Regions from separate parts of the Nonomuraea sp. B10E15 genome, predicted to be linked through region 2. Evidence: riboswitches for the same ligand, from Rfam matches in the RefSeq annotation. Region 2 holds a riboswitch; the other holds the start of a gene.

Region 1 (3,380 bases), on a different contig from region 2:
GGGCGGGCGCCCTGCTCGACTTGGCCGAGCCGGTCGGGGTGCTGCTGGTGTCGATCCTGCACTTCGTCCCGGACACGGCCGGCGCGCAGAACGCGGTGGCCGCGCTGCGCGAGCGGGTGGCGCCCGGCAGCCACCTGGTGATCTCCCACGCGACGACGATGGCCCGGATGGAGGACGGCGATCGCGCCAGGGTCCCCTCCCGGGGCTCGTCCGCGACGGGCGCCGACCGTCCGCCGTCCGAGATCCGCGCGTTCTTCGGCGACTTCCCGCTGGAGCCGCCGGGGCTGGTGCAGGCCACCGACTGGCGTCCCGACCGCCCCAAACTGGTGGGCGACTGGTCGCTGCCGTCGTCGCTGATGGCGGGGGTCGGCAGGAAACCCGGCTGACAGCGGCCAGGGAAGGCGTCCCGGGCCGCGGCGGGCTCGGCGCTGACCCGGGCCGGCGGCCGCACAGGCCGTCCCTCGTACGAGAGCGCAGCACGCCGACGGGGCCCCGGTGCGTGACGCTCCGCCACGGGTCAATAACCTGGAGTGGCGGGTGAGCTCGGGGAGGGGCGCATGCGGCGACGGCGGTTCTTGGCCTTGGGGCTGGGCTTGGCCGCGTGCGCGGCCGGCTGCGGCGCGCAGCGGTTCACCGAAGGCGCGTCCGTGCTGCGCACCCGATTCTCGATCAATCCGGGCGGGCGCCGGTGGGGTCGCGCGGGGCACGTGTTCGCCGGCGTGGCCCGCGCCGCCGGTTACGAGACGGGCGAGGGCCCGCAGGTCACGGTGACCGGCCTGCCGGCGCTGGCCGCCGCCGAGCTCAACCAGGGACAGAGCCTGCTCGACGCCGCCACCCCGCTGGCCAGGCTGGCCGGCGAGGTCGAGGTCGTGGTCGTGCCCGAGAGCTCCCGCTTCAAGGACTTCGGCGACTTCGGCGCCGCCCTGCGCACCAGGCCCGGGCAGACGATGCTGGCCGGCGGTCCGCAGGGAAATCCCGACCACCTGCTGTTCGGCCTCATCGCCAAAGGGCTCGGCGCCGACACCCGGCAGGTCGACTACACCGGCTACCCCAGCCGCCACGAGGTCGTCGCCGCGCTGTCGTCCGGCAAGGCGGTCGCCGCCGCCGGCCGGGTCGCGGAGTGGCGCACGATCATCGGGCGCGGCCGGATCAGGGCGCTCGCGGTGTCCTCGGCCGAGCGGGTGCCGGAGCTCGACGTTCCGACGCTGCTGGAATCCGGCGTACGGGTGGATTTCGTGGACTGGATCGCGGCCTTCGGCGCTCACGACATGCCGGAAGAGAGCCGCGAGTCGGCCGTCGGCATGTGCGACGAGGTGACCCGCTCGGCCGGCTGGGAGGCGGCCTGCCGGGCCGCCGGATGGGTCTCGATCCCGCTCACCGGCGACGACTTCGAGTTGTGGCTCGCCTCCGAGGTCCGGCGCACGCGCGAGGTGCTGCGGGACCTCGGGCTGGTCGACACGACCAAATCCACAATATGCAGGGGTGGTTGCGGGATCCGCCACTAGATGTAGGATCCTGGTCGTCGCTGGTTCGCCTCCCAGGAGGCGGAGTGAAAGGGAACCCGGTGCGATTCCGGGGCTGCCCCGCAGCGGTGAGCGGGAACGACCGCCGTCACATGCACTGGAGCGATCCGGGAAGCGACGGCCAGTAGGCGCCATGAGCACGCCCGCGAGCCCGAAGACCTGCCCGCGACGTGCCGGGTCATGCGCCCGGCGAGCAGTGTCCATGGCCTCGAGGGAGGGCCGGGGGCTGGTGCGGCCGTGGGTCCATGCCGCCGTGCTCTCGCGCGCCCTCACGGGGATGAGCTCGCGAGGAGAGAGCACGTGACGCAGATCGTCGATGTTGACCGCCGCCTGGCCATCGAGGAGGCCGCCGCCCGGGTGATCACCGATCCGGCCAGCTCCCGGATCGCCGCCGGCCTGCTGGCCGAGGAGATCGCCGACGAGGCGGCCGGGCACGGGGTGGGCTCGTTCTCCCAGTCGGTCGCGGCCACCCACGCGGCGGGGCTGATCCAGGACGGGCTGGCGGAGTTCGTCGCCGCGCACGCCGCCGAGCTGGACGCGCTGATCTGCGCGGAGGCGGACGGCCGGTTCGAGTATTTCGGGTTGCGCACGGTCTATGACCGCTACCTGCTGCGCCATCCCGAGACCCGTAAGGTGCTGGAGCGGCCGCAACACTTCTTCCTCCGCGTGGCCTGCGGGCTGGCGGAGTCGGTCGCCGAGGCGGCCGAGCTCTACGCGCTCATGTCCAGCCTGTCCTACCTGCCGAGCTCGCCCACCCTGTTCAACGCGGGCGCGCGCCGGCCGCAGCTGTCGTCGTGCTTCCTGCTCGACTCGCCGCGCGACGAGCTGGAGGGCATCTACGACCGCTACGGGCAGGTCGCCCGGCTCTCCAAGTACGCCGGCGGCATCGGCATCTCGTGGACCCGCGTACGCTCGCGCGGCTCCCTCATCAGGGGCACGAACGGCCACTCCAACGGCATCGTGCCCTGGCTGCGCACGCTCGACGCGTCGGTGGCGGCGGTCAACCAGGGCGGCCGGCGCAAGGGCGCGGCCTGCGTCTACCTGGAGACCTGGCATGCCGACATCGAGGAGTTCCTGGAACTGCGCGACAACACCGGTGAGGACGCCCGCCGCACCCACAACCTCAACCTGGCCAACTGGGTGCCCGACGAGTTCATGCGCCGCGTGGAGGCCGACGAGCCCTGGTCGTTGTTCGACCCCAAGGACACGCCCGACCTCACGGACCTGTACGGGGAGGAGTTCACCGCCGCCTACCGCGCGTACGAGGCGGCCGGGCGCCACGTCCGGCAGGTCCCCGCCAGGATCCTGTACGGCCGGATGATGCGCACCCTCGCCCAGACCGGCAACGGCTGGATGACCTTCAAGGACGCCGCCAACCGCACCTCCAACCAGACCGGCCGCCCCGGCAACGTCATCCACCTGTCCAACCTGTGCACCGAGATCCTCGAGGTCACGAGCGACGCGGAGACGGCCGTGTGCAACCTCGGCTCCGTCAACCTGGCCGCCTGCCTCGCGGACGGCGGTGTCGACTGGGAGCGGCTGCGCCGGACCGTACGCACGGCCGTGCGCTTCCTCGACCGCACCATCGACCTCGGCTTCTACCCGACGCCCGAGGCCGAGGCGGCCAACAGGCGGTGGCGGCCGATCGGGCTCGGTGTCATGGGCCTGGCCGACGTGTTCTTCGCGCTGCGGCTGCCGTTCGACTCGCCGGCCGCGCTGGAGCTGTCCACGCGGATCGCCGAGGAGATCGCGCTGGCCGCCTACGACACCTCGGCCGACCTGGCCGCCGAGCGCGGAAGGCACCCGTCGTTCGCCGACACCCGGGCCGCCGGGGGAGTGCTGCACCCCGATCACTAC
Region 2 (3,380 bases):
GGTTGCGTACCAGCGCCTGCAGTGCCATCCCGCACACCGACAGCCCGGCTCCGACGATGCCGCACAGCAGCACGCGGGGCACGCGTACGTCCATCACGATCGTCTCCCTGACGACCGGCCAGGTGGGCTCGATCAGCCCGGGCACGATCCGGTGCAGCAGGATGCCCCACACGTCACCGGCCGCCAGGGCGACCGACCCGGCCGCGATCCCGGCCGTGGCCGCCGCCAGGACCGCCGCGCCGAGCAGGATCAGGACCAGCGTGTACGGCAGGCGCGCGCGGAGCCGGGGAGGCGCGGCCTCCGCCGGCGCGGTCACGAGATGCGGTCCGGATGGAGCTGGCCCGCGAGCGACTCGACGCCCTCCGGCGCCCTGACTCCCAGCAGCGTGGACGACAGCGGGAGCACCGCGAAGCGTTGGTTCTTGATCGCGGGCGCGTCCTTGAGCGCCGGGTTGCTCAGCAGGAACTTCTTCTTGTCCGCCACCGGCTGATCGCCGTAGTCGTATATCACGATCACCTCCGGCGCGCGTTCGGCGACCTGCTCGAAGGAGACGTCACCGAACGTCTTGGGCAGGTCCGCGAACAGGTTGACGCCGCCGGCCCGGGTGATCATGTCATTGCCGATTCCGGCGCCGCCGGCGGTGAAGGCGGCCTTGTCGCCGCTGTCGTAGACGAACACCTTGACCGGCTCGACCTCGCCCACCTTCGTCTCGACGCCGTCCAGGACGCCGCGCATCTCGGCGACACGCTGCTCGGCACGGTCGCTGACGCCGAAGATCCGGCCGACTGTGCGGATCTCCTCCTCCAGGAGGTCCATGGTCACCGGACCGGACGGGCAGGCTTCCAGGTTGAGGTAGGCGTCGATACCGGCCTTGGCCAGGGTGGCGCGGCCTCGTCCTTCCTTGTCGTCGAAGGCGCTCTGAAATCCGCCGTAGACGAAGTCGGGTTCGACGGACAGCAGCGACTCGTACGAGGGGTACTCCTTGGCGAGGACCTTGACGCTGTTGTAGGCGGTCTCGTACTCCTGCGGGATCCGGTCATCGAGGAATGCCGTGCCGGCCATCGACGTCTCCAGCCCGAGGGCCAGCATGATCTCGGTGACGTGCTGGTTCATCGTGACCGCCCGCTGCGGAGCACGCTCGTACGTGGTGGTCGCCCCGCAGTTCGTCACGGTGACCGGGAAGCCGGCGGCGGACGTCTCGGCAGACGGTGGTGGCGCGGCCTGCTGGGCATCGGCGCATCCGGCGACCGGCCCGATGATCAGCACGGCGAGCGCCATGAGCGACAGGGGAAGCGAGCGTCGGCTCGTCATGGGCGGGACCTTTCCTGACCGGCATGACAGGGCTGGATCGCTGGAGAAGGGCCGCACGCCAGGCAGCGGGAAAAGTGTCATGCCGAGCTCGCGGCATGCCGACCACCGTCCTCTCTTGGGGAGATCCGCCCCAATCTCTTCGAGGAGGCGACCGCGTGAGTCTCCTGGCTCTCGGGTCGACGCTCGCCCCGGCCTTCCCACCCTGACGGGCAGTGGCCTGCGTGGGGTTCGCTCACCGATCACAGTGGCGGGACCGCGCCGGATTCACACCGGCTTCCTCGTTCCGCCGTCGCCTACGTCCGGCATCGTCTCATACGCACACCTTGCCCGGTGGCCGCTGGAGTGCATTGACGCGAACGGGAGGAAAGGATACGTTCCGGTAGATTTCACGGTTGTCCAAGGGAAATCCGGTGAGATGCCGGTGCGGACGCGCCACTGTATCCGGGACGTGGATCCCGGGAGCCAGGTCGCTTGGCCGCCGTGACCTCGCTATGGGACGCGTCACCCCGAGGAGGCTCGTATGAGTGGTTTGACCACTCCGTCCACTATTCCCTTCCCACGCCTGCGCCCCTGGCTGCTGGCGGTGCCGGTGCTGCTGCTCGTCGCTTACCTGGTCCTGATGGACAATGGCGCGGTCTCCCAGACGGGCGCCTTCCTGCACGAGCTGATGCACGACGGGCGGCATCTGCTCGGCGTGCCCTGTCACTAGGGGCCGGGATGGTACGCACTTTCCTGGTCAGAGGCCTGCTCGTGGGGCTGCTGGCCGGACTGATCGCGGGCGGATTCGCCTTCGCTTTCGGGGAGCCGCGCGTCGATGCGGCGATCGCCCTGGAGGAGGCCGCGGCCCAGGCCGAGGTACCGGAGCCGCCCGCCGCCGAGGAGGCCGGGCACAACCACGGCGAGGAGGCCGAGGTCAGCAGGCCGGCGCAGAAGGCCGGGCTCTTCCTCGCCACCGGCTTGTACGGGCTGGCCGTGGGCGGCGTGTTCGCGCTCGTGTTCGCCGGCCTGCGCGGACGGGTGGGACCGCGCTCCGACGGGCTGCTGGCACTCGCCGCGGCAGGAACGGCCTTCGTCGCGGTCATCCTCGTTCCCTTCGTGAAGTATCCGGCCAACCCGCCGGCGGTAGGTGACCCAGAGACGATCAACAGCCGTACGGTGCTCTACCTCGTGATGATCCTCGTCGGGCTGGCGGCGACGGCGATCGCGGTGGCCACCGCCCGCCGTGTCACCGCGGATCCGTGGGCCCGCTGGGTGGCGGCGGTCATCGGCTTTCTCATCCCCGTGGGTGCCGCCTGGGCGCTGTTGCCAACGGTCGACGAGGTGGCCGACGGCTTCCCCGGCACGCTGCTGTGGGAGTTCAGGCTCGCCTCGATCGGCACCCAGCTCATCTTCTGGGCGGCCTTCGGCCTGCTGTTCGGCTGGATGAGCGAGCGGGCGGTGCGGCGTACGAGCGACGTACCGTTGAGCGCCGCCGCGCCGAGCTGAGCGGGGTGCTGTTCGTCCGGCACGCCACGACGCCGGGCATGCGCGCCGTGCGCTTTCCGGCCGACGAGGACGCCGACGCGGCGGATCTGGCCAGAGCCGCCGTGCTCGGCCCGGCGGTCGCCGCAACGGTCGCGTGGGCCGCTCCCGCCCGTGCGGCACGGCAGACCGCCGCTGCCCTCGGGCTGGACGCGCGGGTCGTCCCGGCGCTCGCGGAGGCGGACTGCGGCAGGTGGCGCGGCCTGCCGTACGAGCAAGTCGTGCGGGAGGAGCCGGACGAGCTGGCGAGCTGGCTGTCCGACCCGCACGCGGCTCCGCACGGCGGCGAGAGCAGGGCGGCACTCGCGGTCAGGGTAGGAGCCTGGCTCGACTCCGTCCGGGAGGAGCCCGGCGGGGTCGTGGTGTGCGACGCGGGCGCCATCCGGGCCGCGCTCGGGCACGCCCTGGGGCTGGGCCCGCCGGGTGCCGGCCGTTTCGATCTGGCTCCTCTGTCCACCACCGGGCTGGCCGTCACGCGGGAGGGCTGGCGGGTGGCTCATGTCAACCGGAAGGTTCTGTTTTGATCGTCACTTACCCGTTCAGCGCCG

Evidence for each region. Region 2 has a riboswitch for cobalamin ahead of ABGB14_RS37410 (CbtB-domain containing protein). Riboswitches for the same ligand answer to the same signal wherever they lie in the genome.
Region 1: linked by a shared signal. The riboswitch ahead of ABGB14_RS13750 (ribonucleoside-diphosphate reductase subunit alpha) and the one ahead of ABGB14_RS37410 (CbtB-domain containing protein) in region 2 are both predicted to bind cobalamin.

The regions. Positions count from the first base shown of each region.
Region 1 covers NZ_JBDPMB010000003.1:174,326-177,705, reverse strand. The annotation lists gene ABGB14_RS13760 (SAM-dependent methyltransferase) at 1-386, shown strand, start outside; gene ABGB14_RS13755 (tripartite tricarboxylate transporter substrate-binding protein) at 558-1,505, shown strand; cobalamin riboswitch at 1,510-1,705, shown strand; gene ABGB14_RS13750 (ribonucleoside-diphosphate reductase subunit alpha) at 1,824-3,380, shown strand, end outside.
Region 2 covers NZ_JBDPMB010000019.1:96,699-100,078, forward strand. The annotation lists gene ABGB14_RS37400 (iron ABC transporter permease) at 1-316, opposite strand, end outside; gene ABGB14_RS37405 (ABC transporter substrate-binding protein) at 313-1,311, opposite strand; cobalamin riboswitch at 1,469-1,594, opposite strand; cobalamin riboswitch at 1,672-1,801, shown strand; gene ABGB14_RS37410 (CbtB-domain containing protein) at 1,832-2,020, shown strand; gene ABGB14_RS37415 (CbtA family protein) at 2,029-2,796, shown strand; gene ABGB14_RS37420 (histidine phosphatase family protein) at 2,802-3,356, shown strand; gene ABGB14_RS37425 (VWA domain-containing protein) at 3,353-3,380, shown strand, end outside.